2 regions of the Exiguobacterium sp. R-39 genome follow, and region 2 is predicted to be linked to the other one. Evidence: riboswitches for the same ligand, from Rfam matches in the RefSeq annotation. Region 2 holds a riboswitch; the other holds the start of a gene.
What was found. A riboswitch is a leader RNA that binds a small molecule or an ion and turns the genes downstream of it on or off. The one in region 2 is predicted to bind S-adenosylmethionine.
Positions count from the first base shown of each region.

Region 1 (16,308 bases), 250 kb from region 2:
ATGTAGGGCGTCTTTTTTTAGTTTAGCGCATTTTTTACGGCAACGGAACCTATTTTAAAGTTAGAGAATGGGAGTGGTTCATAGTGGCATCTCCACTGAATACAGCACGCATCTATCAAGGTGCAATGACAATAGAAGATGTATATACGGTCATCCGTCAGATTACAGCATCATACTCGGAGCTCGACGTCGAGCGTTACACAGAACGGGCGATTCGGGCACTCGAAGGGAAGACGTTACAGGCGGATCAAGTCTATGAACTCTTAACCATGCATGCACTTGACATGTTGAAGGCAGAAGAACCGAACTGGACGTTTGTTGCGACAGCAACGTACTTGAACCGGCTGTATCTTGAAGCGAGTGAAAACCGCGGCTATGCAGCGGACGAACGGTACGGCTCGCTATATCACTTGATTGAAAAATTAACGGAGATTGGTATTTTCACACCCCACCTTCTGGAGACGTATTCGAAAGAAGAAGTCGAGGAACTTGCGGCATCGATTGACCCGTCACGTGATCATCTGTTCACGTATATCGGACTCCGGACATTATCCGACCGTTACTTAGCGCGCGACCACGTCAAGAAATTATACGAATTACCGCAGGAACGTTTTATGATCATCGCGATGACACTCATGCAGACAGAACCAAAAGACCGCCGGATCGAGCTCGTCAAAGAGTCTTACTGGGCACTTTCGAATCTCTACATGACTGTTGCGACACCGACTTTATCGAATGCCGGTAAATCATACGGACAACTGTCATCATGCTTCATCGATACAGTCGATGATTCGTTGCGGGGTATCTATGATTCGAATACCGATGTTGCGACACTGTCAAAAGGCGGCGGCGGAATCGGTGTCTACATGGGGAAAATCCGTTCACGCGGGTCAGACATTAAAGGATTTAAAGGAGTTTCAAGCGGTGTCATTCCGTGGATGAAACAGTTGAACAACACAGCGGTCAGCGTCGATCAGCTCGGTATGCGCCAAGGTTCAATCGCCGTTTATCTCGATATTTGGCATAAAGATATTCTTGAGTTCCTCGATGCGAAATTGAACAACGGGGACGAACGGTTGCGGACACATGACTTGTTCACAGGCGTCAGCTTACCGGACCATTTCATGCGGACGGTCGAAGCACGCGGCGACTGGTACTTGTTTGACCCGCACGAAATTCGGACGGTGATGGGCTTCAGCCTGGAAGATTCGTTTGACGAAACGGAACAAGGCGGCAGCTTCACGGAGAAATATACAGCGTGTGTCAATGAACCGCGTCTGAGCCGGACGAAAGTACCGGCGATTGATCTCGTCAAACGCTATATGCGTTCGCAGCTCGAAACAGGCACACCGTACATGTTCTTCCGTGATGCAGTAAACCGTGCCAACCCGAACAAACATGCGGGAATGATTTATTCGTCTAACCTCTGTTCGGAAATCATGCAAAACATGAGCCCGACGACTGTCACAGAAGAGTACACGGAAGACGGCAAAATCATCATCACGAAAACACCGGGCGATTTCGTTGTTTGTAACTTATCTTCGATCGCGCTTGCGCGTGCTGTCCGTGAAAATGTATTGGAACGGTTGATTCCGATTCAAATGCGGATGCTTGATAACGTCATCGATTTAAATACGATCGACGTGCCGCAAGCACAGATTACGAATCAAAAATACCGCGCCGTCGGTCTCGGAACATTCGGCTGGCATCATCTGCTCGCTCTCGAAGGCATCCGCTGGGAGTCGGTCGAGGCTGTTCAGTATGCCGATCGTCTTTACGAAAAAATTGCCTACTTGACGATTGATGCGTCGATGCAACTGGCGAAAGAAAAAGGCGCTTACCGTCTCTTTGAAGGATCGGAATGGCAGACAGGGGAATACATCGCCCGCCGTCACTACAAAACAACGGCTGAACTGAACTGGGATCGTCTGCAAGCCGACATCACAGAACACGGTATGCGAAATGCCTATCTGATGGCAGTCGCCCCGAACTCGTCGACGGCAATCATCGCCGGAAGTACGGCTTCGATCGATCCGATTTACAAGAAGGTTTATGCGGAAGAGAAGAAAAACTACAAGATTCCAGTCACAGTGCCCGATTTGACACCGGAAACGAACTGGTTCTATAAATCAGCGTTTGAGATTGATCAGCTTTGGAGCATCCGTCAAAATGCCTCACGCCAACGTCATATTGACCAAGCAATCAGCTTTAATCTCTACGTCAAAAACAGTGTCAAAGCAAAAGAGTTACTCGAGATGCACATGGAGGCATGGCAGCTGGGGATGAAGACGATTTACTACACACGTTCGACGACCGTCGAAATCGATGAATGTGAGTCGTGTTCATCATAAGAGAAGGAGGACGATATCATGAAGGCAGCAATCGTATATGCGTCAATGAGCGGAAATACAGAGGAGGTTGCGGAACTGATTGCAAAAGCATGTTCCGAAATGCAGGTCGAACCGACGATGATCTTTGCCGATGATGTGACGACGTATCAGCTGGTCCCTTATGATATCGTCTATTTTGGTTCGTACACCTGGGGAGACGGACAATTGCCGGATGAGATGCGGGATTGTCTGAAGCTGGTCTTAAGGGAAAGTCCGCACGCGATTCCGCAGGCGGCTGTCTTCGGGACGGGCGATAAGATGTTCGTCAAATATTGCCGCGCCGTCGATGAGATGGCGTATCATCTCGCGAAGTTCGGGGTTCCGCTCGCAGGTGAATTACTCAAAATCGAACAATCGCCGCGCAACCGACCGCATGCGGTCAAAGAGTGGACACGTCGAACACTACTGCAATTACAGCAAGAGGGAGCCGAACAACATGGAACAACTACAAAAAATCAAACTGCTTGATGCCCGTCATCCGAATCGTGCGACAGCGATCATCGGTGGCGAGACAAGCTCGATCGTCAACTGGAACGACATCGCATATCCGCAGTTTTATTCGATCTATAAACAACTGTTATCGAACTTCTGGATTCCGGACGAAATTTCGATGTCAAAAGACATGCAACAGTGGAATCAATTGAGCGAGCGGGAACAGGATGCGTTTAAGAGGATCATCGGTCTGTTATCGATTCTTGACTCTGTCCAGACCCGCTATATCCTGGAGTCGGCAATGTTTACGTCAGACGCCTCGATTCATGCGATCCTCGCGATTGTGGCCCAACAGGAAGTCGTGCATAACCAATCGTACAGCTACGTGCTGTCGAGTCTCGTACCGTTGTCAGAACAAAACCGGATCTTCGACATCGCCAAAGATGATGACATGGTCATGAAGCGGAATGCTTTTATTCTGGATCTGTATGAAGATTTCCAAAACGACCGGACACCGGAAAACTTTGCGAAATCACTCGTCGCCTCAATCGTTCTTGAAGGAATCAACTTCTACTCCGGATTTGCGTTCTTTTATAACCTGGCGCGCCATCAGAAAATGGTCGGAACGTCGACGATGATCAGTTATATCCAACGCGACGAGTTGCAACACTCGTACTTCATCAGTCAGCTGTTACGTGCCGTCTTGACAGAACATCCGCAAATCGATGCCGACGGTTCATTCACGAAGTTCGTCTATGCCACATTCGAGCGTGCTGTTGATCTCGAAATCGAGTGGAGTGAATACGTGTTACGTGACTTGGACGGACTTGATGTCAGCGAGATGCGTGACTATGTCAAATACCTCGCCAACAAACGTCTCCGTGTCATCGGGCTCGACGATCTGTATGAAGGACATGATGAAGACGTCATGCCATGGATCCGGGCGTATTCCGACGACTCGATGAATGCGACGAAATCCGATTTCTTCGAGCAAAAATCACGGTCATATGCGAAAGTGACGGATGCAAACGGATTTGACGATTTGTAAGCCATTCCCGAATCTTTATTTTTTGATTGCTTCACCGTGAAATTTCCTTTACGCTAGGACAGGTGAGGTCATGCTCGACTCCTGCGGAAATACAAGTCAATCCTGACCCTGGAAGATGCATTGCATCTGAAGCGGCATGATGGCTTGTCCGCGGAAAGCGAGCAGACCGGACCTGTCCTTTTTGCGTGAAAAAGTAAGTTGAAACAAAAAAAGGGCCGGACTCGAAAAGTCCGGCAGAATCAGGGGGAATACTTGAAGTCTTGCTACTAATTTGTTCCCTGGTAAAATAAAAAATAAACAATTTGAAAAATATTTTTTACCATCCGTAAAAAGTATGTTATTATAAGTTGATGAATTTAGTTAGGGAGTGTATAAACTATGGCAAACTTTGAAAAAGACCAAGTCGTTACTGGTAAAGTAACTGGTATTCAAAACTTCGGTGCTTTCGTAGCACTTGACGAGCAAACACAAGGTCTCGTCCACATCTCAGAAATCTCACACGATTACGTAAAAGACATCAACGATTACGTAAAAGTTGGCGATGAAGTAACTGTTAAAGTTCTCGACATCGACGAAGCTAACAAAAAAATGAAGCTTTCGATCAAAGCAACACAGGAAGCTCCAAAACGCGAAGCACGCGCTAAAGGCCCACGCAAAAACACCGGCCGTCGCGATGCAGGTCCTGCTTTCAAACAAGAAGAAGCTCCTGGCTTCAACGTGTTAAAAGGCAAATTGGAAGAATGGATTGAAAAATCAAACTTCCAAAAATAAGATTTTGAAAGGGAATCGACATCGGTCGGTTCTCTTTTTTTGCGTTATAAGCATTAAAATAGATGCAAAAGGGGAATGTGTGGATAATGTAAGGTGTTCATTACTTATCAAGGGGGCAACACACAATGGAAAACTTCGAATATCGTAATCCAACGAAACTTATTTTTGGTGACGGTCAAGTCAACAAAATCAAAGACGAATTGAAAGCTTTAGATGCTAAAAAAGTCATGCTCGTATTTGGCGGCGGCAGTATCAAACGTAATGGTGTCTATGATGACGTCACGCGCGAACTCAATGCGGCAGGAATCGAATACGTCGAATGCGACGGCGTCGAACCAAATCCACGCATCGAGACAGCAGAACGCGGTATTAAAATCGCACGTGAAGCTGGCGTTGACGCATTGCTCGCTCTTGGTGGCGGTTCTGTCATCGACTGCACGAAATTGATCGCTGCAGGTATCCCTTACGAGGGTGAAGCATGGGATCTCGTCATCGGTAAAGCGACACCAGAAACAGTGATCCCGTTTGGAACAGTCTTGACGCTCGCTGCGACAGGTTCAGAAATGAACTCAGGTTCTGTTATCACGAACTGGAAGACACAAGAGAAATACGGTTGGGGCAGCCCGTTGACGTTCCCGACATTCTCAATCCTTGATCCAAAGTACACTGTCAGCGTTCCGAAAGATCAAACGATTTACGGAATCGTCGACATGATGAGCCATTGCCTCGAGCAATATTTCCACACGGCGCATGCACCGGTTCAAGAGCGGATGACGGAAGGTGTCATGAAAGCAGTCGTTGAAGCTGCACCGAAACTTGTCAACGATCTTGAAAACGTTGAACTCCGCGGTACGATTCTGTTTGCCGGTACGATGGCACTCAACGGTGTTCTTCAAATGGGCGCACGCGGCGACTGGGCGTCACACAACATTGAGCACGCGGTCTCAGCGGTTCACGACATCCCGCATGCAGGCGGTCTGGCGATTCTCTTCCCGAACTGGATGCGTCATGTTCTTGATGAGTCAAACGCACACCGTTTCGTTACGCTCGGTGAGAACGTCTTTGACGTCGATACGACAGGTAAATCAGAAATGGAAGCAGCACACGCTACAATCGATGCAATCAGTGCGTTCTGGACATCACTTGGTGCACCAAACCGCCTTGCGGATTATGACATCAAAGAAGAAACGGTCGATTCAATCGTGAAGTCAGCGATGACACGTGGAGACTTTGGTAACTTCAAATCACTTGGCAACGAAGATGTTCGTCAAATCGTAACAGCTGCTTTGTAAGCGTCATAACATTTGCTAATCTTTTCACAAAAGACTTGAACGACCTTCCTTCTTGCGTTTTAATGAAAAGGAAGGTCGCATTTGTTTGCGAATGAATAAGGAGGACGAGTGAATGACAACGGTACGTTTTGATTATTCGAAGGCCCTACAATTCGTAGGACAACATGAAGTGGACTATATGGCGGATATGGTAAAAACATTACACGGAGCAATCCACAACGGCACAGGTGCCGGCAGCGATTTCTTAGGATGGGTCGATTTACCGACAAACTATGACAAAGCGGAATTTGAAAAAATTCAGGCGGCGGCTGAAAAAATCAAGTCGGATTCAGATGTCTTGTTAGTCGTCGGGATCGGCGGATCGTATCTCGGAGCACGTGCTGCAATTGAGATGCTCGGTCATTCGTTCCACAACTTACTGTCAAAAGACGAGCGGAAAGCACCGCAAATCATTTATGCCGGACATAACATTTCTTCGACGTACTTACACGATTTGTTCCAAGTACTTGAAGGAAAAGATGTTTCGGTCAACATCATCTCAAAATCAGGGACAACGACGGAACCGGCGATTTCATTCCGTCTCCTGAAAACATTTATGGAAGACAAGTACGGTAAAGCCGGAGCGAAGGACCGGATTTATGCGACGACGGATAAAGCACGTGGTGCCCTGAAGACACTTGCTGACTCGGAAGGATACCAGACGTTTGTGATTCCGGATGACGTTGGCGGTCGTTTCTCTGTCTTGACACCGGTTGGTTTATTACCGATTGCAGCTGCCGGCATTTCGATTGAAGACTTGATGGCAGGTGCGCGTGATGCGCAAGTTCAGTTCTCAAATGAGAACTTGGCGGAAAACGAAGCGTACCAGTACGCGGTCGTTCGAAACGCATTATATGCGAAAGGAAAAACAATCGAGTTGCTCGTCAACTATGAACCTGCTTTACACTATGTGTCGGAGTGGTGGAAACAGTTGTACGGAGAGTCAGAAGGAAAAGACTTTAAAGGGATCTTCCCGGCAGCAGTCGACTTCTCAACGGATCTTCACTCGATGGGACAATACGTTCAAGAAGGACGTCGTGATTTGTTCGAAACGGTCATCAAAGTCGGACAAGCGCGTCATACCTTGACGATTGAAAAAGATGCACAGGATTTGGACGGCTTAAACTTCCTTGAAGGCAAGTCGATTCAATTCGTCAACGACAAGGCAGCAGAAGGAACGTTGCTTGCCCACACAGATGGACAAGTTCCGAACCTGACAGTTGAGTTGCCGGAGATGACACCGTATCATCTCGGATTCTTGTTCTACTTCTTTGAAAAGGCATGTGCAATGAGTGGATACCTGCTTGGTGTCAACCCATTCGATCAGCCGGGTGTGGAAGCGTACAAGAAAAACATGTTTGCCTTGCTTGGTAAACCTGGATTTGAAGCAGAAAAAGCAGAGCTTGAAGCTCGCTTGAAATAAGAAGCCGGACATCTCTCGATTCAGAGGGATGTCTTTTTTTGTCATTCTGGCAAATTCCTACGCACTTTCACTTTTAGAATGCTTTCGAAACAGGTAAAGTGAAGAGAGAAGAAGAAATGAGGTGCACGCACGTGATTACGTTTTTAGATTATTATCAAAATCGGGTTGAACTGAGTTTTGAGGACCATCCGTTTTCAGTCCATCCGCTTCATGTCTGGGTCATTGCCGTGTACGAAGGGAAATGGTTACTGACACATCATAAGCAACGGGGCTACGAATTTCCGGGTGGAAAGGTCGAACCGGGGGAAACGGCCGAGGAAGCAGCGTACCGGGAAGTCATGGAAGAGACAGGGGGACATATCGAACGTCTCCAGTACATCGGACAATACCGGGTTGAAGGTCGGGGGGATACGATCATCAAGAATATCTACTTCGCCGAAATCGCATCCTTGGTGCCGCATCTTGCTGTCGATGAGACGGACGGTGCCTATTTACTAGACGATATCCCGAAACGTTTAGATACGAACCGCCAATACAGCTTCATGATGAAGGACCGTGTCCTTCCGGAGACTCTTCGTGTACTCGCCGAACGCCGACTGGTTTGAGCTCCCCCGCCAGGGACCGTTTCGTACCTTTCGGGTCTTTTATGAAACATCCGACGGAGAACGGGTCGGGGCGTACATCATCTTACCGGTTCGGGCGAACGGACAAGGTCTCTTGTATTTACGTGGTGGGACACGTAATATCGGCATGGTTCGACCGACCCGCTTAATGCAGTTCGCGCAAGCCGGTTATTTGGTCATGGCTCCTTTTTACCGCGGTAACTTAGGGGGGACCGGAAAAGAAGATTTTGGACAACGGGATATCCTTGACGCCATCAGTGCTTTTGATTGGCTCGATCAATATGTCGAGCGGACATCGGTATTTGGCTTTTCCCGCGGCGGTCAGATGGCGCTTTTACTGGCGCATCATCGTGAAGTCGCCCGGACAGTTTCCTGGGCCGGCGTGACGAATTTGATTTGGACGTATGAAGAACAACGGACGATGCAAAAAATGCTCAGACGATTTACCGGTGGCGTTCCAGAGCAACGGCTGGAGGCATATCGCGTCCGGTCACCACTCTATTTTCCGCCGCAAGGAGACGTCTTGTTGATTCATGGATTGTACGATCAAAACGTTCGGTTGCGGCATGCGACGAACTATGCAGCCCGCTATCCGGAAAAGACCCGTTTATTGGTATATCAATATGCGCATCAATTTCCAATCCATCAAAAAATGCTTGTGACGAAACAAGTCATCGATTGGATGTTATCCAAGTAAAAGGATTCGTGAAAACATCTCAGTGCCTCGCATTGAGATGTTTTTTTCTCCAAATGATGGGAACATTGATATGTTTTAAAAAAGAGATTTTTTAAGGGAAAACGATATTTGATATACTAGAACATATAAAATAAGCCAGATTAACGGATTTAGAAGGGATATATGAGATGGAAATCTTACTTGCGCGACAACCGATTGTAGACCGGTTTGGTTCGATTGACGCTTTTGAACTGCTCTATCGTTCCGTTGAAACACCTGCAGTGTTTGATGGTGACTTGGCAACGATGGATGTATTGACGAATACACTGATTCATTTGGGAGTAGACCGTGTAGCAGAAGGGAAACGATTATTCATTAATTTCACAGGCGATCTGTTACAGTCTGAGCTGATCGATCACTTGGATCCGACCCGATTCGTGATTGAAGTGTTAGAGACGGTTCACATTGATGCTGCTATGCTCCTGACGTTGCAGAAGTGGAAAGAAGCAGGCTTCGTATTGGCACTGGATGATTTCGTAACCGATCTGTTGCGTCATCATGGGGCAGAGCTGTTTGATCTGATTGATTTGATTAAAATTGATATCGAAGCCATCAACCCACGCGAACAAAGTGCAATCTTACATATTTTAAAGCGGAATTATCCGCATATGCGCTTTTTGGCAGAACGGGTCGAAACACATGAAGATCATACGCGAAGCCTTGAGATGGGATATGACTGGTTTCAAGGATACTTTTATGCCAAACCGATGCTGATGAAAGGGAAGGCGGTTCCTCCGCAAGTACCTGTCCTGTTGAAGATGCTGAAGTGGTTGGATACAGACGATCATTATGAGGACGTCGTCGATGAAATCGAAGGAAATCCTTACATCAGTGTACAAGTACTGCAATTAATCAATTCTCCGGGAATCGGTCTTCGGAACACCGTCAGTTCCGTCCGACAAGCGATTTCCTTACTTGGATTTTCGCAATTAAAGAGCTGGATTTCGTTAATCGTTTTGCGTGAAATGAAACTCGCAAGTCCGTACAGGTGGTCGGATGAATTGTTACGTTCATCTTTGCATTGTGCAAAGCTGTGTGAACTGTTTGCGACGGAAACGAAGACCTTGAAAGCAGAGAGCGCTTATATGATTGGATTACTGTCTCATATTGATGCATTACTCTCAGTCGATATTGATGAAATCATTGATCAGCTTCCGATTGAACCGGCTTTGAAAAACGTCTTACAAGGTGATGATCATCCGTTTCGGGATTGCCTGCTCCTTGCGATCAGCGCAGACCGGGGAGAGTTCGAACGGTTCGAGATGCTGAGCAATCGATTCGGGATTGCGAAGCGCCGCGCTTATGAATTATTAAAAGAAAGCCAAGTTTGGCTTTCTCAAAAAGAGCTTCATTTACAAGATAAGACAGATTCAATCGTCTAACATAAAAGGTTGAGCATCCGTTAAGGAGCTCAACCTTTTTAGTATCATCAATCATTTTTAAACGCGGGGACCGGCTGCTTTGATGGCATCCGTCGCACTTTCGAAACGTGCAAAGTTCTGCGTGAACTTTTGCGCGAGTGCAGTCGCTTGTTGTTCGTAAACAGATGAATCCGCCCATACCTTGACCGGATTGAGTAAATCAGTCGGAACACCGGGTACTTCAATCGGCATATGCAGACCGAAAATCGGATGTTCTTCTGTCGGGATGTCTGCGAGCAGGCCGTTGACGGCTGCATTGACCATCGTCCGTGTATACGAAAGTTTCATCCGGCTGCCGGTACCATAAGCCCCACCGGTCCAACCGGTGTTGACGAGATAAACGGTGACGCCGTGGCGATCAATCAGTTCCCCGAGCATCGTCGCATATTTTTCTGGAATCAACGGCAGGAACGGGGAACCGAAGCAGGTCGAAAACGTTGCTTCCGGTTCCGTGACACCACGCTCTGTGCCGGCAAGTTTAGATGTATAACCTGACAAGAAGTGATACATCGCTTGTTCTTTTGTCAGTTTACTGATCGGAGGCAGTACACCGTAAGCATCTGCTGTCAGGAAGACAATCGTTTTCGGATGACCGGCGCGTGACGGGATGGCGATATTCTCGATTGCTGTGATCGGGTAAGCCGCACGCGTATTTTCCGTCAGTGAGGTATCATCATAATCCGGAATCCGGGTGTCGTCGAGGACGACGTTTTCAAGAACGGTTCCGAAGCGGATGGCGTCAAAGATTTGTGGTTCTTTTTCGCGTGACAAGTTGACCGTTTTCGCATAGCAGCCACCTTCGATGTTGAAGACACCGTCATGGGACCAACCGTGTTCATCGTCGCCGATCAATTGACGGCTCTCATCTGCAGACAGTGTGGTCTTACCAGTCCCGGATAGTCCGAAGAATAACGCGACATCCCCTTCGTGTCCAACGTTGGCGGAACAGTGCATCGACAACACTTCTTGTTGTGGTAAGAGATAGTTCATGACCGAGAAAATTGATTTTTTAATTTCTCCGGCGTACTCTGTACCACCGATCAAGACAATACGGTGTTCGAAAGACATCGCGATGAATGTCTCCGAGTTTGTCCCGTCGACCGCCGGATCCGCTTTAAAATGTGGTGCGTAGACGACCGTAAATGGTTCAAAGGCCGCAACCGTAGGATATTCGCGTAAGAATAGCTGTTTCGCAAACAAATTATGCCAAGCATATTCGGTTACGACGCGCACTGGAAGGGTGAAATGCGTATCGGCACCAGCAGCAGCTTCTGTGTAGTAAAGTTGATCTGCTTCGTTCATATAACGAAGAACTTTTTGTAACAGTTGCTCGAATTTGTCCGATTCCATTGGTTGATTGACATGACCCCAATCGATATGCATCTCACACGATTGATCACGGACGATGAACTTGTCTTTCGGTGAACGACCTGTAAATTTCCCCGTTTCTACAGACAAAGCACCATTTTCTGCAAGAACTCCTTCTTTGTTGCGAATCGCATGTTCGACTAGTTCAGCAACTGACAGTTGTTTGAACACATGCTCCTTCTTGAGTAGCTCTTCGATATTCAGGACCGTCATCGGCATCCTGACCCCACCTTTCCCCTACGTTGGTTTTAGCTCTACTATTAGTATGACACATTTATTATATATGACATACTAATGACAGGGCAATCATTTTCCTGCGCTGATTTCTATTTATCTGGAAACGCTTTCAGCATTAACAGTTTAACATCTCTTCCGAAATTTTTCGACTAGAAATTAAAACGTTGCTTGACAGAGTGAGCACAAGTTTATATCATGTAATTCGTAACGGATACTCTTATTCTGAGCAGGTGGAGGGAACAAGGCCCGAAGAAACCCGGCAACCGTCTTATATTAATTTCATCATTAATGTAGGAAAAGGTGCTCTCCTGAAGCGAAGTAAACACTTCGAACGATAAGAGGGTAAAGGAAGAACGCACAACCTTTCCCTGACCATTTTTGGACATGGAAAGGTTTTTTTCATTTTACCGTCCCACTCAACTAGGGGAAATGAGTACACCGTCAAATTCTTTTTTGGGAGGGTCAAACATGACAAACCTTAATCGCCGACTATTTACGTCGGAATCAGTAACTGAAGGTCACCCGGATAAAATCTGTGACCAGATTTCGGATTCAATTTTGGATGCAATTCTTGCAGCCGATCCAAACGCACGTGTTGCGGCAGAAACTTCTGTCACGACAGGACTCGTATTAGTAGCTGGAGAAATCACGACATCAACTTACGTGGATATCCCGAAAGTCGTTCGTGAAACTATTCGTGAAATCGGCTATACACGCGCTAAATACGGTTTCGATGCAGACACTTGTGCTGTATTGACATCAATCGATGAGCAGTCAGCAGACATCGCTCTCGGTGTGGACCAAGCGCTTGAAGCACGCGAAGGAAACATGTCCGATGAAGAAATCGATGCGATCGGAGCAGGAGACCAAGGTCTGATGTTCGGTTATGCAACGAAAGAAACACCGGAACTCATGCCACTTCCAATCTCGCTTTCACACAAACTGGCTCGTCGTTTGGCAGAGGTCCGCAAAACGGGGCAACTCGATTACCTCCGTCCGGATGGTAAAACGCAAGTTACGGTTGAATACAACGAGAACAATGAACCTGTTCGCGTCGATACAATCGTCATCTCGACACAACATGCAGAAGAAGTGACGCTTGAGCAAATTCAAGCTGATCTGAAAGAACATGTCATCGCACCGGTCATCCCGGCAGAGTACATCGATGCAGACACAAAATTCTTCATCAACCCGACTGGTCGTTTCGTCATCGGCGGACCACAAGGAGATGCAGGGTTGACAGGTCGTAAAATCATCGTTGATACGTATGGCGGATATGCACGTCACGGCGGTGGAGCGTTCTCTGGTAAAGATCCAACGAAAGTCGACCGTTCAGCTGCTTACGCAGCACGTTATGTCGCGAAAAACCTGGTTGCATCTGGTCTTGCGGACAAAGCAGAAGTTCAACTTGCTTACGCAATCGGTGTGGCGCACCCGGTTTCAATCGCAGTCGATACGTTCGGTACAGGAAAACTTCCTGAAGCGCAACTCGTTGAATTAATCGCAGAAAACTTTGATCTCCGTCCTGCAGGGATCATCAAGATGCTTGATCTCCGCCGTCCGATTTATCGTCAGACAGCAGCTTATGGTCACTTCGGTCGTACAGACATCGAATTACCATGGGAGCAAACAGATAAAGCCGCTACTCTTGAAGAGCAGGCAAAACGTTTCGCATAATCCTGAGTTCAGAAACTCCCTTTTAAGGGTGTTTCTGAACTTTTTTTGTTTCTCCGGAACTTTGCAGGGAAACGACTGAAATTTCTAGAAAAGGGTAAAAGAACATGAGCCTGTAAAAGGAAAAGGGGGATTTCGGTATGGAGATACGCGAAGCAGTTCCGGCTGATGCAGCACGCATTCATGATATTGCGCTCACGTCCTGGATGGACACATATGAGGAAATCTATTCAGAGCGTTCGAAAGCCCATTTCGTACAAGAAGCGTACCCGCAGGAAGAAGTGGTCCGAGCAATCCGGACAGCGGAAGAAGCACGTGGAGAATACTTCAATGTCGGACTGATCGACGGGGAAATCGTCGGTTTTATCCACGCCATCGATGTGGATGGAACGTGGGAAATCGTCCGGCTGTATGTCTTGCCGAAATACCAGCAAAACGGAATCGGACGCCGGCTGATCCGCGAACTGGAATTGCAAGGGGCGTCTCCGATTGAAGTGTATGTTGAATCCCGAAACTATAAAGCCCGTCACTTTTTGACTTCATACGGATTTAAGGAAATCAGCGAGACGACAGAGGAAGTCTTCGGACAGGTGGAACCTGTGACGCGACTACAACGTATATATTAAAGAAACGGAATCCGACTTAAGGCGGTTTGGCTGAAGTCGGATTTGTTGCATACTAAACAGATATCGAATGAAGAGGTGAGTTTGTGGTAGAACAACCAACCGGAGTGATCGTTCTTGTATATCCACTCCAATTACGTGCCCGGCCAAGTGAAGCACTGATTCGTGTCTTAGAGCACGAATATGAGGTCCTCTTGGTCGACGCACCCCGTCGTGTATCGTTTGAAGAACATCAACAGTTATTAAAAGAAGCACTACGCGAAGCCGGTAAGCGGAAATTACCGATTCATATCATTGCCTGCAGTATGGGAGCGCTTGTCGTCAACCGACTGCTTCAAGAATATGAGTTGCCGATGGCGAGCCTGACGTTTATCTCGCCGTTATTTGATTGGCACAATTCCAAGCAATTGGGAGGCGTCAAACAAGTCTTCGCGAGTGCCTTCGACCGGTTCCGTCCGGATGCTCCGCTTGGGACATTACCGTTCGGACAAAATAATGAGGATGCTGCTCGTCTCGGTGAACTGACGTACGCTGAATATCGTGAGATTGAAGAAGAAATTGTCATCCATGATGAAGAACGTAAGAAACTGCCGCGGGTCCAACTCGCTTGTTTTTATGCGCCGGACGATCAGTTTGCTGACGTCAAGTTGACGCTTGAGGTATGCCGGAAAATGGGTGGGGACCAGATTTATCTGCAACGTCTGCACGGGTTCCCGCACTTCAGTTTCGAACGCTTGAACACACGGTTTGCTGAAAAGTTGTTGCTGTTCCTGAAATTAGTGGAAGATTAATATGTTTTAAAAAGAGGGGTGCCGTCGCATACGACGGCACTCCTCTGTTGTTTAATCGAGTATTTGTTTTTTTAATTTTTTTTCAATCGCAACGATGAACGGCGGATTATTTTGCTGATTCAAGAAACGGTACTGCAAGACGGCATAATCCTGCTGGGGGAGGGATGAAACATGCTCCAGCACTGCATCACGTTCGCGGCGTCCTTCCAAGTGACCGTGATAAATCACGAGGACAACCAGACCACCGGGGACGAGGACCGGAAGAAGGGCCCGGAGTGCCTCTAGCGTTTCTTCTCCTGTCGTCGTGACGGATTTATCGCTTCCCGGTAAGTAACCAAGATTAAAGACTCCGGCACGAATCGGACGTTGTTCAGCAAATAACCGAGCGCCGACATGGATATGACTTTCGTGATACAAATCGACCCAATCGAAGACGTGAGCCGCCTGCAACCGACGGGTCGTTTCTTCGATTGCCTGCTCCTGGACATCAAAAGCGATGACCCGTCCGCCCGGTCCGACCTGTTCAGCAAGGAAATGCGTATCATGACCGTTCCCCGCAGTCATATCGACGACGCAATCCCCTTCATGGATGACTGATTCCAACAATTCTTTGGCATAAGGTAACACACGTGCAAGTGACATGGCAAAAACTCCTCTTTTTGATTGATATGCTCTATTTTTTTCTAAGTACCCGCAAAATCGACCCTTTAGTTAATTGTATCATTTTTCCGATTGTTCGTTTAAATCGAAGTTCCTTGACAGACGACAGAATAATTTCGTAAAGTGGCAAGGTTGGAAACTACATTGGAGGATACTTACCATGCCGAAATTACCTCGCGCGGTCTGGATTCTGGTATTGGCGATGGCAATCAATACGACAGGGTCCTCTTTTTTATGGCCGTTTAATACATTATACATTCATGACTATTTAGGGGAGTCGATGACGAAGGCCGGAATGGCCTTATTCGTCAACTCGGCTCTCGCCATCATCGGGAACTACATTGGTGGAAAAGCATTTGATCGGTTAGGTGGGAAACGCACACTTGTCATCAGTGTCATCGGACTCGTCCTTGCCTCAATCGGACTTTGGATGTTCCATCAGACTTTCACCGGTTATGTTCTGATGCTGGGATTAATCGGATTCGTCGGCGGAATGGTTTTTCCGACCATCTATGCTCTGACCGGTGTGATCTGGCCGGAAGGCGGGAGACGGGCGTTTAACGCAATCTATGTTGCTCAAAACGTCGGTGTGGCGCTCGGAACTGCTATCAGTGGGCAAATTGCGGCGATTGATATCCAATTCATCTTCATCGCAAATCTGATACTGTACTTGTTGTTTGCTGTGGTTCTGTTGGTAGGATTGAATTGGATTCAGGTCCATCCAATCAGACGTCAATCGATGTCGGCAAGCGAGGAAGTGCGGGAACCGCTCTCACGGAG
Region 1 is NZ_CP187965.1:2,327,683-2,343,990, reverse strand. It holds gene ACP26N_RS12300 (ribonucleoside-diphosphate reductase subunit alpha) at 126-2,351, shown strand; gene ACP26N_RS12295 (flavodoxin domain-containing protein) at 2,370-2,858, shown strand; gene ACP26N_RS12290 (ribonucleotide-diphosphate reductase subunit beta) at 2,827-3,870, shown strand; gene yugI (S1 domain-containing post-transcriptional regulator GSP13) at 4,249-4,641, shown strand; gene ACP26N_RS12280 (iron-containing alcohol dehydrogenase) at 4,767-5,933, shown strand; gene ACP26N_RS12275 (glucose-6-phosphate isomerase) at 6,046-7,395, shown strand; gene ytkD (RNA deprotection pyrophosphohydrolase) at 7,527-8,000, shown strand; gene ACP26N_RS12265 (alpha/beta hydrolase family protein) at 7,972-8,715, shown strand; gene ACP26N_RS12260 (EAL and HDOD domain-containing protein) at 8,883-10,136, shown strand; gene pckA (phosphoenolpyruvate carboxykinase (ATP)) at 10,194-11,762, opposite strand; SAM riboswitch class I at 11,995-12,121, shown strand; gene metK (methionine adenosyltransferase) at 12,249-13,457, shown strand; gene ACP26N_RS12245 (GNAT family N-acetyltransferase) at 13,595-14,080, shown strand; gene ACP26N_RS12240 (serine aminopeptidase domain-containing protein) at 14,164-14,868, shown strand; gene ACP26N_RS12235 (class I SAM-dependent methyltransferase) at 14,920-15,510, opposite strand; gene ACP26N_RS12230 (MDR family MFS transporter) at 15,689-16,308, shown strand, end outside.
Region 1: it holds a riboswitch for S-adenosylmethionine, as region 2 does, so the genes downstream of both, metK (methionine adenosyltransferase) here and ACP26N_RS13500 (methionine ABC transporter ATP-binding protein) in region 2, are expected to answer to the same signal.

Region 2 (16,308 bases):
TAATAATCCGAAATGTCGTATCCGTTATCGACATCCGGTGATGTATAACAGGGATTTAACCAGATGACATCGACACCAAGGGAAGCGATGTAATCGAGTTTTTCAATTACTCCGCGTAAATCGCCCATCCCGTCTCCGTTCGAATCTTTAAAACTGCGCCAATACACTTGATAGACAACGGCTTCTTTCCACCAGGCCCGATTCATCCCATCATCTCCTTTGTGATTCAATCGTATTCTAGTTCAGTGTATCAAAAACACGAAAGCCATCGGTTCTTTTTCCCAATTATCAGCAATTATTAAAAAACTCTTTTCTTTTTTCTGAAAATTCGTTATCCTTGACGACAATACCCAACAAGGAGGAAGACAGATGAAACATTTCTCCCCATCGATTGCGATTGATCGGTTACCCGCTCCGGTCTTCGCCGAGCTCGCCCAGCGGATCGGTGCCGTCAAGGCTGCTGGTCATGACGTCATCACGCTTGGTCAGGGAACACCGGATCAGACGACACCCGTACATATTCTGGATGCCTTGAAAGAAGCAATCAATGACGCTTCAAACCTCCAGTACCCGCCATTTCGCGGACACGATTTCCTCAAACAGGCTGTCGCGGATTTTTATCAGTCAGAGTTTGGCGTAAACATCGATCCGGCCTCTGAAGTCGCCATTTTGCTCGGCAGCAAAGCCGGTATCGTCGCTTTACCGCAAACGATCGTCAATCCCGGTGAAGGTGTCATTGTTCCTGATCCCGGATACCCGGATTACTTATCCGGCGCCGCCCTTGCCGGAGCTTACCCGATCACATTGCCGCTCCTTGCGGAAAATGCTTTTTTACCTGACTACACGTTACTTGATACGACAGATGTCGAACGGGCCCGGATGTTGTTCCTCAACTACCCGAGCAATCCGACCGGGGCGACGGCAACAGCGGAAGCCTTCGAGCAAACGGTTTCCTTCGCTGATGCGAACGACATTTGCGTCGTCCACGACCTCGCCTACGGCGGAATCAGCTTCGACGGTCCGACCCGCAGTTTCCTCCAGACGGAAGGCGCAAAAGACGTCGGAATCGAACTGTTTTCATTATCGAAACGTTTTAACATGTCCGGTTTCCGAATCGCCTTCGCCATCGGGAATCCGTCCGTCATCGCAAGTATCGAGACGTACCAGGAACACTTATACGTCAGTGCTTTCACACCGATTCAACAGGCAGCAACCGTCGCTCTTTCAAGCGATCAGACGTGTGTCCGCGAACTGAGCGCTCTGTATGAAGCGCGGCGTGATGCCTTGTTCGGCAAGTTACAGGAAATCAGTTGGGACGGACCGATCCCGGGCGGTTCGTTCTTCGTCTGGTTGCCGGTCCCGTCCGGCTACACGTCCCAAAGCTTTACCGATCACCTGCTCGACGAAGCGCATGTCGCCGTTACACCGGGACATTTCTTCGGCGAATACGGGGAAGGTTACGTCCGGATCAGCCTGATTGCTGACGCCGAACGACTCGTCGAAGCAGCTGAACGGATTGGTCAATTGAATCTGTTTCGCCAGACCGTTGCGGAATAATTCTGAAAAAACGTTTGACAAATGGGAATGATTTCCGTTACAGTAAGTCCCAACAGCATATCTACTTATCGAGAGCGACCGAGGGATTAGGCCCAACGACGTCCGGCAACCACCTTTAAGGAACGGTGCCACATCCTACAGAATGTTTCATTCTGAGAGATAAGTTACGAAATCTTACACTTCGTCGCTTTTTTCTGGTTGCTCTTAACTGGAAAAAGGCGATTTTTTTGTATAGGGAGGAAACGACAGATGATTGAATTTAAAGGGATCACTAAACGGTTCGTTCGTGACCGGACACCCATTTTTGCCTTACGTGACGTCAATTTAACGATTCAGCAAGGTGAAATCTTTGGCATCATCGGTGAATCCGGTGCCGGAAAAAGCACCCTGCTCCGTCTGATCAACGGACTGGAGACACCGACACAAGGAACAGTTAAAGTATCGGGCACTAATCTGTCCGGCCTCTCCAAAGGCAGCTTACGTGAACTGCGTTTGAACATCGGGATGATCTTTCAACACTTCCAATTGATTCAATCCCGGAACGTCGCCGATAATATCGCCTTCGCCTTAAAGGCTGCCGGCGTCAAACGGACTGACTTCCCGCAACGGATCAAAGAGCTCGTCTCCCTGGTCGGACTCGAAGGCTTCGAGACGAATTTCCCGAGTCAGCTCAGCGGCGGTCAAAAGCAACGGGTCGGGATTGCCCGCGCCCTTGCGAATAATCCGAGTGTCCTGTTATGTGACGAAGCGACGTCCGCTCTTGATCCGGTCACGACGCTGCAAATTCTCGAACTGCTGAAAGACTTGAATGAACGGCTTGGCCTGACGATCATTCTCATTACCCATGAAATCGATGTCGTCAAACAGATCTGTCACCGGGTTGCCGTCATGGCGCAAGGTGAAGTCGTTGAAGTCGCCCGTACATACGACCTGTTCAGTCAGCCGGCACATGATGTCACGAAACATTATGTCGATACGGCACTCCAGATCGAGTTACCGGAACGGATCTTGCGAACGACACCGGGAAAAATTATCCGCCTGCAATTCACAGGTGAAAAGACCGGTGAAAGTACGTTATCGGAAGCAATTAAACAGTTTGATATTTCCGTCAGCATCCTCCACGGTAAGGTCGACTATATCCAGAACGTCGCTTTCGGAGTGCTGATTGTCAGTTTGACCGGTCCGACCCTTCACGTGAACCGCTCCTTGACGTGGCTCGAAGAACAACTTCACACGCTTGAGGTGATCCAGGATGTGGCTTGAACGGATTGAAACCATGTTACCGGATCTTGCGAAAGCGTTAGCGGAAACGGCTTTGATGGTCGGAATCTCACTCGGCTTCGCCCTCATCATCGGGATTCCACTCGGGATCTTACTGTTCATCACGGACCGGGGACTATTTTTCCAAAACGTCGTCGTTCGCAGCATCTTGGACTTTTTCGTTAATATCGTCCGTTCGTTACCGTTCATCATCCTGCTCGTCGCGTTGATTCCGCTGACACAACTGTTACTCGATAATACAATTGGACCGACTGCTGCTTCCGTCAGCCTGAGTGTCGCCGCCATTCCGTTTCTCGCCCGACTGGTCGAGACATCGCTCCGTGAGATTCCACCGGGATTAATCGAAGCAGCAGAAGCCTGTGGTGCGACACCGTTTCGGATCATCATCAGTGCACTCTTACCGGAAGCCCTTCCCGGCATCATTCAAGCCGTCACTTTGACGACCATCAGTCTGATCGGATTTTCCGCCATGGCCGGTATCGTCGGTGGTGGCGGCGTCGGTGACCTGGCCATCCGCTTCGGCTATTACCGGTACGACAATGTCGTCATGATTGTGACGATCGTCGTCCTCGTTATCATTGTTCAAAGTATTCAAGGGCTCGGCAATGTTCTGGCCCGTCGTGCTGATAAGCGTTAACCAAAAATAGAGAATCGTAAGGGAGAGAATGAATATGAAAAAACGTTATGCCTTTTTAGCAACAGGACTACTCGGAGCCGGTATTCTTGCCGGTTGCGGCGACAGCAGCGCCAAAGAAGACAACAAATCGATCAAGATCGGGGCAACGAGCGGACCTTACAGCGACATGGTCAAAGAAGCGATCCAACCCGGGCTTGAAAAGAAAGGCTACGACGTCGAAATCGTCGAGTTCGGGGATTATATTCAACCGAACATCGCACTTGGCAGTGGCGACATCGACGCCAACTTGTTCCAACACTCGATCTACCTGAAGACATTTGCGAAGGAAAAGAACCTCGACCTTAAAGGACTGATTACTGTCCCAACGGCGCCGATGGGTTTATACAGCAAATCCTACAAGTCGCTTGATGACGTCAAGACGGGAGCAGAAGTCGCGACACCAAATGATCCGACGAACCAGGCCCGGGCACTGAATCTGTTGGCTGAACAAGGTTGGATTGAACTCAAAGCCGACGCGGATCCGTTGACGGTCTCGGAAAAAGATATCGTCAAGAATCCGAAGAAACTTGTCATCAAGCCCCTCGAGGCCGCTCAATTACCACGTGCCATTGACAGTGTTGATATCTCTGCCGTTCCGGGAAACTTCGCGTTAGCTGCGAAATTTGATTTACTCGATGCACTGGCACTCGAAAAAATGGATGAGCAGTACCGTAACCTGGTCGCCATCAAAACTTCTAATGAAGATAAACAACTTGCGAAAGACTTGACGGCTGTCGTCAAATCAGATGACTTTAACGCTGTCATCGAAAAGTCTTTTAAAGGCTTCAGTAAACCCGAGTGGACAAACTGACATAACTCTTTTTGTCTCTTAGTTCATCTAAAGATGATATAAAACCCCTGAAACAGCTGCCTCCCCTTACAAAAAGGAGGTGGAACGGTTTCAGGGGTTTTCCATTGAATGATGACTCTTGGAGAAGACAAGGCTTCGTCAATCAAAAGCCTGCTCTCATTTTTCAAGATAGGATTCAAATCTAGATGGTGCGTCATCCATCTACAGATTGATCCACACAAAAGAACCCCAATTCTGCTTTCGCAAAATCGGGGTGATACGTACACTTTCGTTTTAAATGTTGCTTCAGGGTGTCCGGAAATTAATCGTAAAGTACGGTGAATTGTCACGGAACGCAACACCGGTATCCGCCTGTTTGAAGGTCTTGTTCATGATGTTGTCCCGGTGCCCTTTCGAGTTCATCAAACCCCAGTGTGCCGCAAAGACATTCGGATAGCCCATCGATAAGTTTTCTCCGGCTGCCGAGAAGCGGATCCCGTTCTCTTTCATCCGGTCAAACGGATCGCGTCCTTCCGGATCAGTATGGGAAAAGAAATTATTTTTTGCCATGTTCTCACTGTGTGCCCGCGTGACCGGTTTTAAAGTACTGTACGGCGTCAGCGCTCCGAGTTTATAATCGGCCCGGTCCCAGTTCATCAGACGCAACATCAACTTCTCGTCCGTTGTCCGCAATGCACTGGATGCCTTGCCATAAAATCCACTTTTCTTCGCTTCGACCTCTTTCGGTATCGCGAGTGTCGCTTTCACTTTGTTGCCGTCGTGCTGATCAAAGAAGTAGGTCACATACCGGTCCTTTTTTTCATAGACGGCGGCATGATCGAGGTTCAACAAATAATTCGTATTGCCTTTCCGGTACGACTTGACGGCTTTCCAGCCTTTTTTCGCAAGGGTCGTTTCCGTGTCTTTATTTAAGACGGCCCCTTGCGTCGTCACACCGTTTTTCGAACGGTACTTTCCGTAATCCTTTCCGTCTTTCGTCAACGCCACGAACTCCTCTGTTGCTGTCCGCCTGACTTCCCAGTCATAACCCGGGTATTCACTTGTATATCGATCAATCAGCGTTCCGCCGCTTTTCGGGTAATCCGCTTCTGCTTGTTCCATCGGGGTATTTTCATAACTGAAGAAAGCGACCGCTGCTACTCCGAGGACTAACCACTTTTTCATGTACCTTTCGCCTCCTCATGTGTTCCATTACCCTAATTTTAAAAGAAATGCGTCCGTTCGAACAGTCTAAGCTGTCGTTTCAAGTGAAATCACACGATTCCCTGTTCCGCTTCACAGTTTTGACACATCTCAGATTTTTTGTGCAAAAGAGGTCTGACGTCTTTATTTATGGCATTCTCACACCATTATCATACATAAAATAAACTATTCTTTCCCTGTTGTTAAAATGTGTGAACATTCTTTTATTTTTATTCCCTTTAAATGTTGTTGCCGTTCCTGAAAACCCTCGCTATCATTAGAACTCGTAAGGAAAAAATAAGGAAATTCCATATAATATTCACTTCCAAAGGAGTATGCCATGATTCTACTTTATTTTATCTATGAATCGATTACGTTTTTACCGATTCAGCAGTATCTGTTTTCCGGATGGCTGATTTTAGTGTTGTTGACCGTCTCGTTCAGTCTCGCGAATGCCCATGAAGAAGTCCACATCAGTCAACGGTTCGGCTTCGAACTTCTCGTTCCTGGTGTCGGTCATCTGTTACGCAAACAGTTTCTTCCCGGTCTTGCCATCATTCTGTTATTGATCATCATTCATTTTACGTACATGTTCCGGGTCGTCCCGTTACACCTCGCGTTATTACTTACCTTCTCGATCAGTCTGCTGTCCTTTTTCTCACTCTTTATCCGAATACACAAAAAAGCGGACAATTAAGTCCGCTTTTTTTAATACAACTGCTTAGTATTTCGTTGTTTCTTTTAATTTGTAACCATTCGACAGTTCAAGCCAAATCGTTTTCCCTTTTTTCGTTTTCACCTGGATATACGGACGACCTTGAGAAACACGCAGTTCAAGTAAATCTCCTTGTTGATCGGCATGTGTTTCGCTTGCCTTGTCCCACTTCCCGGCAAGTTGACGCTCGATGAAGATATGCTTTCCTTTTTGAACAGCACGCCATTTTCCGATTTCTGCTTTACCATTTACTGCGACAGCACTTTCCATTCCTTGAATGGAAATGATGGCTGGATCGTGGTCACTCGCACTGCCGTCCGCTTCCATATAATCCGAGTTGATGTTGACGATATCAGACGATGTATACGGCTTCAGGTTTTTCGAAATCAAGACATGGTCGAGAACCTGTGCGTTTCCGTTATAGACGTAAGAATAACGTTCCGATTTCGGAAGATCATCCACTGTGTTCCAGAGGTTGTCCCCTTTTAAGATATCAAGTGTTTTCGAGAACTGGAAGTCATTCAAGTCACCCAGTACGACGACGTTCGAGTCTTTCACTTCTGTTTCCAGTTCATTGACGAAGTTTTGGACGATGCCAGCGATTGCGTGACGCTGAACTTCACTCTTACGAACGACCGGTTGATTTTTACCGAAGTCCGCTCCATCGCCACCTTTTGAATTAAAGTGGTTGACGATGATGTGATACGATTCGCCTTTAAAGATGAATTCGCCGACGAGCGGTTTCCGTGAGCTGTCAAAGTTTGGATCGTTCGGTTGAATGCGACCCGGGTTGTTCGTCAGCTTACCGTTTTCAACGGCAACAGCTTCTGTCGCTGTTCCTTTTTCACCTGGTGCAAGTGAAACACGAGCCGGGTTGTATAAGAAACCGACACGGATATTTCCGCCCGGTTGTCCGCCGTCTTTTTTATCTTCCGGTGCGATATCCGTATACGCATAACGGACACCTGTTTTCGCTTCGATTGCTGTAATCAATGTCTCAAATGATTTCGATGCATCGACTGTGCCGCTGTCTGTCGCCCCATCGTTATCCTGCATCTCTGTCAAACCGACGATATCCGGTGTTTTCAGGAATGTCGCGATTCCTTCCGAGACACGGTCGACTTTTCCGGCATCCGCCGTTGAAGCAAAGTTTTCCACGTTATACGAAGCAACCGTCAAACGTGAATCGCCTGTTTCAATGTTCGTCGGTTGACGATCGACTTCACTTGTAATCAGTTTCGGTAAGTCTGCTGCTTTCGCTAACACTTTATACGCTGAGTAATTATAGCTCATGACTCCTTCGATTGTTCCTTCGAAACGGTCCCCTGATTTCGCGCGGTACGAGCTGCTGCCCATCTCGACGAACAGACGCTCCGGATTGGCATTATCCGCTGTCAGAATCGGTGTGCCGCGTTTCGTGTAGACTTTATCCGCTGTTTGCGTACGGACCGGAATCGTCCGGTTGGCCTGCGGTCCCGTGACGATGGCATTTGGAAGCGCGACACGCATTCCTTCGACACTTTCGTATAAATCGATTGCATCTTCAGCCGGATCAAACTCAGCAAATGAATCGTTGTCGATGACTTTCGTCGGAATCAAGACACCGTTTTCCCCGAGAACGATACTTGCCGGCAATCCTGAGTTCAATGCACCTTTAACAAGATTAACGGTACTGATTTCCGTCACCGCGAGATCCGTATCGAACTTGTCACTGTATCCGCCAAGCAACCATTCTTTGACGTATCCTGTAGTTGCGACAGTCTGTCCGACTGCTGCACCGTGGTTTTTCGCGTAGACCAGCACTCCTTCAGACGTTTTACTGTTGTTATCCGGATTTGGATCCTGCATGTAGAAGTTGTTGGCATCGACGATATATGTGACGACACCCGTCGTCCGGACAAGTTGATCCGCGTATGGTGATGTATGCGCGACTCCTTGAATGCTGCTGATTTTCGTGATTGGAGGTGCGATGTAGTATTTGAATGTCGAAACAGCAGACGTTTTTCCGTCTTTGACGGCCACTGCCTGAATCGTCATTTCTTCATTAATTGTAATCGGACCGGAGTAGACCGGACTTTCAGCAGTCGGTGTTGATCCGTCGACGGTATAGTGGATCGTACCTTCTCCGTTTAACGTCACTTGATCGCCGCGATCGACTTCTCCGACCGGTGACGCCGTCGGTGCGACTAAAATGTCTCCGGCTTCAGCAGCGTGCGTCCCGAGATTCGTTAACGTGTCGACCGGGAAGCTTGTCCATTGTGATGGTTCGTATGTTTTCGAACCGGCTGTTACGTTTGAGTTCCGAACGAGTGTCGTATCTTTCGCGAAATCAGCACTTGAGCCGACCGGACCGATAATATCGAGGACGACATCGCCTTTTTTCAAGGCAACAGGATCATTTCCGTTAAAGTTTAGTGAACCTGTTGTTTGCTGAGCTTTTCCTTTAATGTCTGCATTCGCACTTGAATTGGCAATGACAAATGTTTTTCCCGGCTCAAGCGTTCCCGACAGTGTAATTTTTGACTCCGTCGGTCCACCATTCGTATATTGAACAAGCGTGTAATCTGAAAGATTGATGATTTGACCCGAACCATTATAAATTTCAATCGCTTTGTTGTTGCTTGACCCCTCTATGTACTCGGACAAGATGACGCCTTCGCCTTCTGCCCCGACCGTAATGCCTGCTTGTGGAAGAATTCCTGCTGTTAATGCTCCGACCAATGCCCACTTCCCAAACGTACTGACGTTCTTCATGATGTTGACCCCCTATGAATTTTCTGACACTTCTTTATATTATCAGATTAATTCATGAATAGTGTATGTTTTATGTAAAAAAAGATGTTAATATTCGTAAAAGAATAACTTGTTAACGCTTACAAAAATTAATCATTCGTCTTTCAGGATGGAATGCTCAGCTTCCGTAGTCATATTTATGAAAAAACGGCATAAAAAAAACGCCTTTTCAGCGTGTCTGTTTTTTAGGTGTCATGAGAATCGAGGATACAGGTGATCAAAACACCTGAAACGACGAAAGCCCTACCTCTCTTTCGTTGTTACGGCTCCTTGGCCGCGCCAGCTGAATCAAGCGTTTTAGCAAGAATCAAGTTACGCGTTGGGTTGCGTATTTACTGGGATTTTTAGAATTTCGCTCGGAAATGAGCTGAAAAGTATCGAATGGAAGGTTTATCTTGCTGGGTCAACTTCTTCTCGTTCAACAGAAGAAGGACAAAATAAAAGCGATGACTTATGTCTGACTCATTTGTCAGTAAGGTCTAAAAATCCTGACCTGATTATTAAATTGTGTATTTTTGTGATGGATTCTCACATGAGTGATCATCCCCGATTCATGACAAAATTTAATATACCACGTTTTATTTTATAAAGTCAATCTTTTTTAAGAAACTTCTATTTTGGATACGGGTCCTTTTGTTGATTCATCTCCCGAACACCGGTATCGTTAAGGTTATCAAAAGACGACTGACTATTACTATAGAAGAAACGAGGTTTTAGAGATGGCGACGAATCGACTGATCAATGAAAAAAGTCCTTATTTACTCCAACACGCCACCAATCCGGTTGATTGGTATCCATGGGGGGAAGAAGCGTTTGCCGCTGCCCGTTCGGCGAACAAACCGATTTTCCTGTCGATTGGCTATTCGACCTGTCATTGGTGCCATGTTTTGGCACACGAAAGCTTCGAAGACGAAGAAACGGCCCGGATGCTGAATGACTGGTTCATCTCGATCAAAGTCGACCGGGAAGAACGACCGGATATCGATCAGATTTATATGACGGCGGCCCAACTGATGAACGGACAGGGCGGTTGGCCGCTCAGCGTCTTCATGTCCCCGGATCAGACACCTTTTTACATCGGTACCTATTTTCCGAAGACACCGCAATTCAACCGCCCGAGCTTCCGACAGGTTCTTTTGCAGCTCAGTGAACACTACCGGACCGATCCGGGCAAAATCAAACGGGTCGGACAGGAAATCATTCAGGCGTTAACGGCGGTCACGACCTTCGACTCAGAGGATCCACTGGATGAGGCATTGGTCCACGAGACATTTGATCAGGCAATGCGTCAGTTTGATGTGGAGAACGGCGGGTTTGGCACAGCTCCTAAGTTCCCATCGCCTTCGTTGCTGACTTTCCTGCTCGATTATTACCGGTTCGCAGAAGATGAGACCGCCTTGCAAATGGTCATGCGGACCTTAACCGCGATGCGGGATGGCGGAATCACCGATCACGTTGGATTCGGTCTTTACCGGTATACGGTCGATGAACGCTGGGAAATCCCGCATTTTGAAAAAATGTTGTATGACAATGCCTTATTTGCGACATTATGTATCGAAACGTATCAAGTATCGGGTAGAGAACGGTTTAAACAATATGCGGAAGAAATTTTTGCGTACATCGAACGCGATTTGTCCTCTCCGGACGGTGTGTTTTATTCGGCAGAAGATGCGGACAGCGAAGGTCGCGAAGGTCTTTTTTATACGTTCACATTCGATGAACTGACGGATTTACTCGGACAAGACGCCGTTTTCCCACTTCTCTATCAAGCCACGCCTCAAGGAAACTTCGAAGGGCGGATTGTTTTTCGGCGGACCGGTCAATCGATTCAGCAACTCTCGGCTGATCGAAATACCGCTGTCCAAGATATCCTGATCCAACTCGAGCAGGAGCGCCGGACCTTGTTGCTCTTCCGTAGTCAAAGGACCCGTCCGTTCCGTGACGATAAGGTCTTAACGTCTTGGAACGCCTTGATGATTTCTGCCTATGCGAAAGCAGGACGTGTTTTTAACGATGAGCGGTATACAGAGCGTGCCCGACAGGCTTTGACGTTCCTTGAGACCCATTTGATGGACGACGACCGGTTACACGTCCGGTACCGTCAAGGTCATATTCAAGGAAACGGTTATCTCGATGACTACAGTTTCTTGACGGAAGCTTATCTCGAGCTGCATCAAACGACACAGCACATCCCCTATCTCAAACAGGCAATCCGGCTGACAGAGCGGATGATCGGGGACTTCTCTGACGAAGACGGCAGCTTTTTCTTTACTTCATTTGAGGACGAGACGTTACTCATGCGGCCGAAAGATGTTTATGACGGCGTCAAACCGGCCGGTAACAGCACGGCTGTCTCGAATCTGCTTCGTTTATCCCAGCTGACAGGCCGGACCGACTACCGGGATCAGGCCCAGCGGAACTTCTCGACGCTTGCTTCCGAAATTAAATCTCAACCGACCGGTTTCGCCAGTCTTCTGAGTGTCTACACGCGGACGTTGATGGAACCAAAGGAGTTGATCTTGTTGACGGAATCTTACACGGACGTCGCCTCGTTTCTGACGCAGCTCCATCAGCGCCGCCTGCCTGAACTTTCACTGCTCGTCGGTTCAAAAACGGACTTGCTCGAAATCGCTCCATTCCTTGCCACGTACGATGCTCCGACTCGACAGGCGACAGCCTATCTTTGTCATGATTTTCAATGCGACCGACCGACGACTAATCTGTCGGAACTTTTTCAAAAAATCATGATATGACTTAATTCCCTTCTGTTTCCTAAAACAGAAGGGTTTTTAAAAAAACTAAACCCCTTTTTTCAAAAAAAATCTAAATATACTGTAGATAAATGTTTTATTGTCGATAGTAAGTATAGGCAAATTAATTTCACATCTTAGAATTGACATCCTAGAGCCCGAAACGTCTTCGGACGAATTCTAACTAGGAGGATACGATCTTTGAACACGACACTATTCACGAAACCCTTGAAGATGCTGGTCAGCTTTATCCTGGTCCTCGGCATATTTGTTTCTTACAGCCCTTCACTCGAAGCTGCGACGACCAAAGCAACGACCTACCGTCTGTCTGCCGATACTTATCTGTATGACAAGACGACATCTTCACGGAAACGCTTGTTGACGATCAAGACCGGAACTATCGTTTCATCCACGTATGAGTCGTCTTCTGGCTATTTCAGAAGAGTAGCATACGGCGGAAAAACGGGATATGTCGCGTCAAAATATCTAACAGCATTTGATCAGAAAGAAACGATTAAAGGACAACGGTTCCTCGTTTCGAAAAAGACGCCCCTTTATACATCAGCGTCGGCGACAGCTCCTGTCATCGCTACTTTAAATGAACAGGATGCGTACTACAGTTCACAAAAAATCACGAATTCGGTTGGCGAAATCTTTTATCGTGTCAAATATGACGGCAAGACGGTTTATGCCCGTGCCTTAAACGCGACACCGATTGCCTACACGAAAATGTCGAAGACTGCTTTAAAAACGACAGACGGTTACATCCTCCGTCAATATGCCGGTACAGCCTATCCGCGGCAGATTGTCGTTCCAACAGGGACTTCCCTGCAAACGACCGGACGAATCGGTGACTGGTACAACGTCACTTATGCAGGTAAGTCAGGTTATATGCATAAAGGTGCGTTCGCCGGCTCTTCTAAACAAGAGGTAACAACGATTCCGGAAACCGCATTCCAGACGAAATCGGCTCTTGTCCTGTACGACACGACGGACGGAACAAAACGACCGCTTGTCACGATTCCAAAAGGAGCAATCGTCAAATCGACTGCCCGTTCTGGTCTCTATCACCGCATCACGTATGACGGCAAAACAGGTTATGTCTTGACTGCTGCTTTAAATGAATACACGGCGAAGGTCAAGTTAGCCTCGTCACGCTTCCTGTTGTCGAATTCGGTTGAAATCAAAGCTACACCGGTTTCTTCCGCTGCGACACTTGCCAGCCTGCAAACAGGAAACGTCTACTACACGACGCAACTTGTGACAAATCCGCTTGGCGAGCAATGGCATAAAGTCTCAAAAGACGGCAAAACCGGTTATGTCAAAGTCAATCAGGGAAAAACGATCAAGTATTATACGGTCCATGATCTTTCTCTAAAGACAACGACAGCAACGGCCTTGCACTCGTATGCCGGTCCTTCGTACGGTGTCATTAAAACGATTCCAAACGGGACCGTCGTCAAAATCCAAGGACAGATCGGCAACTGGTATAAAGTCTCTTATGACGGAAAATCAGGTTACGCAGCCGGTACGACCTTTACGGATTATGTGACGACACAACCGATTCCGGCGACCGATATCCAACTTGAAACGGATGTCGCGATGAAAGCAGTACCGAAAGCCAACGCTGCGACCGTCACGATGTTCAAGGCAAAGGATATCTATCAAACGAATCAACTCGTCACGAATGGTTCGTCTAAATGGCATCGTGTCATAAAAGACGGTCAGACAGGATACATCCCGGTCGATCAAGGGACACCTGTCGATTACAGTTCAGAGAACATGGCAATGAAAGCGACAGAAACGACTGTACTGCGTACATATGCAGGAAATTCATATGCGACTGTCGCAACCATCGCGACAGGTACGAACGTTCAGGTCATCGGAAAAATTCAAGATTGGTATAAAGTATCGGCTAACGGGAAAACCGGTTATGTTGTTGCGGATACGATGACTGAATTGATTACAAAAAAAACACTGCCGGCTTCACGATTCGTCTTATCGAAGTCAGTCGACGTAAAGAAATCGCACCACTCGACAGCCGATACGTTGACGACACTCTCGGTAAATGACGTCTACTACACGACACAACTCGTCACGAACGGCCGGTCGGAACAGTGGCACCGGATGACAATCGACGGAAAAACCGGTTACGTTCGCGTCAACCAGGGAACATCGATCGACTATCAGGCATTACCGGCTACAAAATATAAAACATCAGCTTCAACACCGCTCCGGTCATATGCCGGACCATCGTACGCTTCGGTCACGACCATTCCGAACGGAACAGTCGTCACGGTGACAGGAAAAATCGGCAACTGGATGAAAATCACCTATGCCGGTAAAAGCGGTTATGCAGCTACTTCCACTTTGACGGAGTTCTCGGACACAACGACGATTGCAGAAGTCCGCTTCTTACTCGACGCTCCGGTCGCTGTCAAAAGTGATGCAAAAGATACGGCAACAACAATCGCCAACTTAAACAAAGGCAATGTCTACTCGACGAAAACCCTTGTCACGACATCCGTCAACGGACAGTGGCATCAAGTCACTGTCAACGGAAAAACAGGTTACATCAAACTCGGTCAACCGACTTCACCGATCGCTTATGAGCCGATTGAAAAATCATTCGTCCGGGCAACCGGTACGACTTCGCTCCGGTCTTACGTCGGGGATGCCTATCAGCTCGTCGCTTCCATTCCGGTGAACACGATTTTACCGGTCACCGGTAAAATCGGCAGCTGGTACGAAGTTTCTTATGAAGGGAAGACGCTTTATGCGTACAACGGAACCATGGTCATGACATCAGCCAAGCTGAACGTCTATAATTCGGTCGCCACTCCGTATACGTTTGACAGCTTCATCAGTGCCCAAATGAAACTGAATCCGCCACCGCAAACTGATTTATATGCTTCGAAACTGATGTATGTCAGTTCGGATTACGTTCGCCTCGGCGGTGCACTTGATCCTGTCAACGGAACGATTGCCACTGTCACGGCAACGACACCGCTGAACATCCGCTCCGGTGCGACGACTGCCAGTCACGTCTATGGTCAGTTCAAACCGAACGTGATGATTAAGGTCTACCAAAACGTCAGCGGATTCTATACGACCTATCCGCGTGTCTATACATCGACTACACGCTATTCAACGATTTATTGGTTGAACGCTCTTGAAGCCGATGTCCGGAATGCGGCCGACCCGTTAAAAGTCGACCGTCAATCCTCTGCCTATTACCAGTTCCTTGATCTATCCAAATCAACAGGTGCTTCAGCCGCGACGCTGAACAATATCCTCGCGACAAAAGGAATCTTCGGTAAATGTACGACAGGCAGCTGCGGCCAAGCTTTCATCGATGCCGGTGCGAAGTATTCGGTTAACGAAGCGTACCTCATCTCACATGCTTTACTTGAGACAGGGAACGGGACGTCGAAACTTGCGACAGGCGTCACTTGGAACGGACGCACGGTCTACAACATGTACGGAATCGGCGCGTATGACTACGATGCCATCAATACAGGTGCTGCATATGCGTACAGCAAAGGATGGTTCACACCGGAAGCCGCCATCGTCGGTGGTGCTGAATTCATCAGTACGACATACATCCACAATGCTTACGATCAAAACACACTCTACAAAATGCGTTGGAGTCCGATGCGTCCCGGTGTTCACCAGTACGCGACGGATATGGGCTGGGCGGTCAAACAAACAACCCAAATCTACAAGCTGTATGAACAGATGGACAGCTATACGGCCGTCTTTGATATTCCAGTCTTTACGCGTTAAGAAATACAAAAAAATCCAGACATTGAATCAATCGATTCGTGGTCTGGATTTTTTTGTGTGCTTTGACCGCCACCATCTGACGGAAGACGTCCCCTGCATTTACGCGGAAGAGACACCCTGTCAGACTTGATCATCAGCGACGATTTGCAAATCAATGCCCCGGTTTTGGCGCATGATTTGATTGACGATCGAACCGCGCCGGATTTCCTGCCACCGGGTCCGTGCGGATTGACCGAGCACGATTTGTGTAATGCGGTGATGTTTTGCGGCCGCCGTGATGGTCTCCGCAATCGAACGTTCTCCTTGAATCCGAATTAAAACTTCTGCGTCAAACAGGGCACCACTTTCCCGTAACATCGCCAGTACTTCTTTTTGAAATGCCGGCAACTGGTTTTCCGGTTTGGGTAGAATCGTCAAGATATAGAGATCCGCTTTCATCCGGCTCGCCATCCGAAATCCACGATAGATTAACTTTCGTGCATTTTCGTTCAACTGGACACAGACCAAAATTCGTTCCTGTAATAATGTCGGATCTTTTTCAATCAGCAGACGGGCTTGATACACTTGATCGTCGACTTCATCTGCGACTTGCCGGAGCGATAACTCCCGTAAGCTCGCTAAGTTTTGTAAGGAGAAAAAAGAATTCAAGCTTTGTTCAATCTTCTCTTTTTTATAAATTTTCCCGTGTTCCAACCGCTCGCGCAATGTTTGCGGCGTCACGTCCACGAGTAGAATCTCATCCGCCTCCCCGAGAAAG
Region 2 is NZ_CP187965.1:2,575,840-2,592,147, forward strand. It holds gene ACP26N_RS13490 (alpha-glucosidase) at 1-206, opposite strand, end outside; gene ACP26N_RS13495 (aminotransferase class I/II-fold pyridoxal phosphate-dependent enzyme) at 370-1,557, shown strand; SAM riboswitch class I at 1,620-1,723, shown strand; gene ACP26N_RS13500 (methionine ABC transporter ATP-binding protein) at 1,807-2,820, shown strand; gene ACP26N_RS13505 (methionine ABC transporter permease) at 2,810-3,475, shown strand; gene ACP26N_RS13510 (MetQ/NlpA family ABC transporter substrate-binding protein) at 3,510-4,325, shown strand; gene ACP26N_RS13515 (CAP domain-containing protein) at 4,611-5,489, opposite strand; gene ACP26N_RS13520 (hypothetical protein) at 5,848-6,204, shown strand; gene ACP26N_RS13525 (chitobiase/beta-hexosaminidase C-terminal domain-containing protein) at 6,229-8,976, opposite strand; gene ACP26N_RS13530 (thioredoxin domain-containing protein) at 9,735-11,768, shown strand; gene ACP26N_RS13535 (SH3 domain-containing protein) at 11,967-15,551, shown strand; gene ACP26N_RS13540 (universal stress protein) at 15,672-16,308, opposite strand, start outside.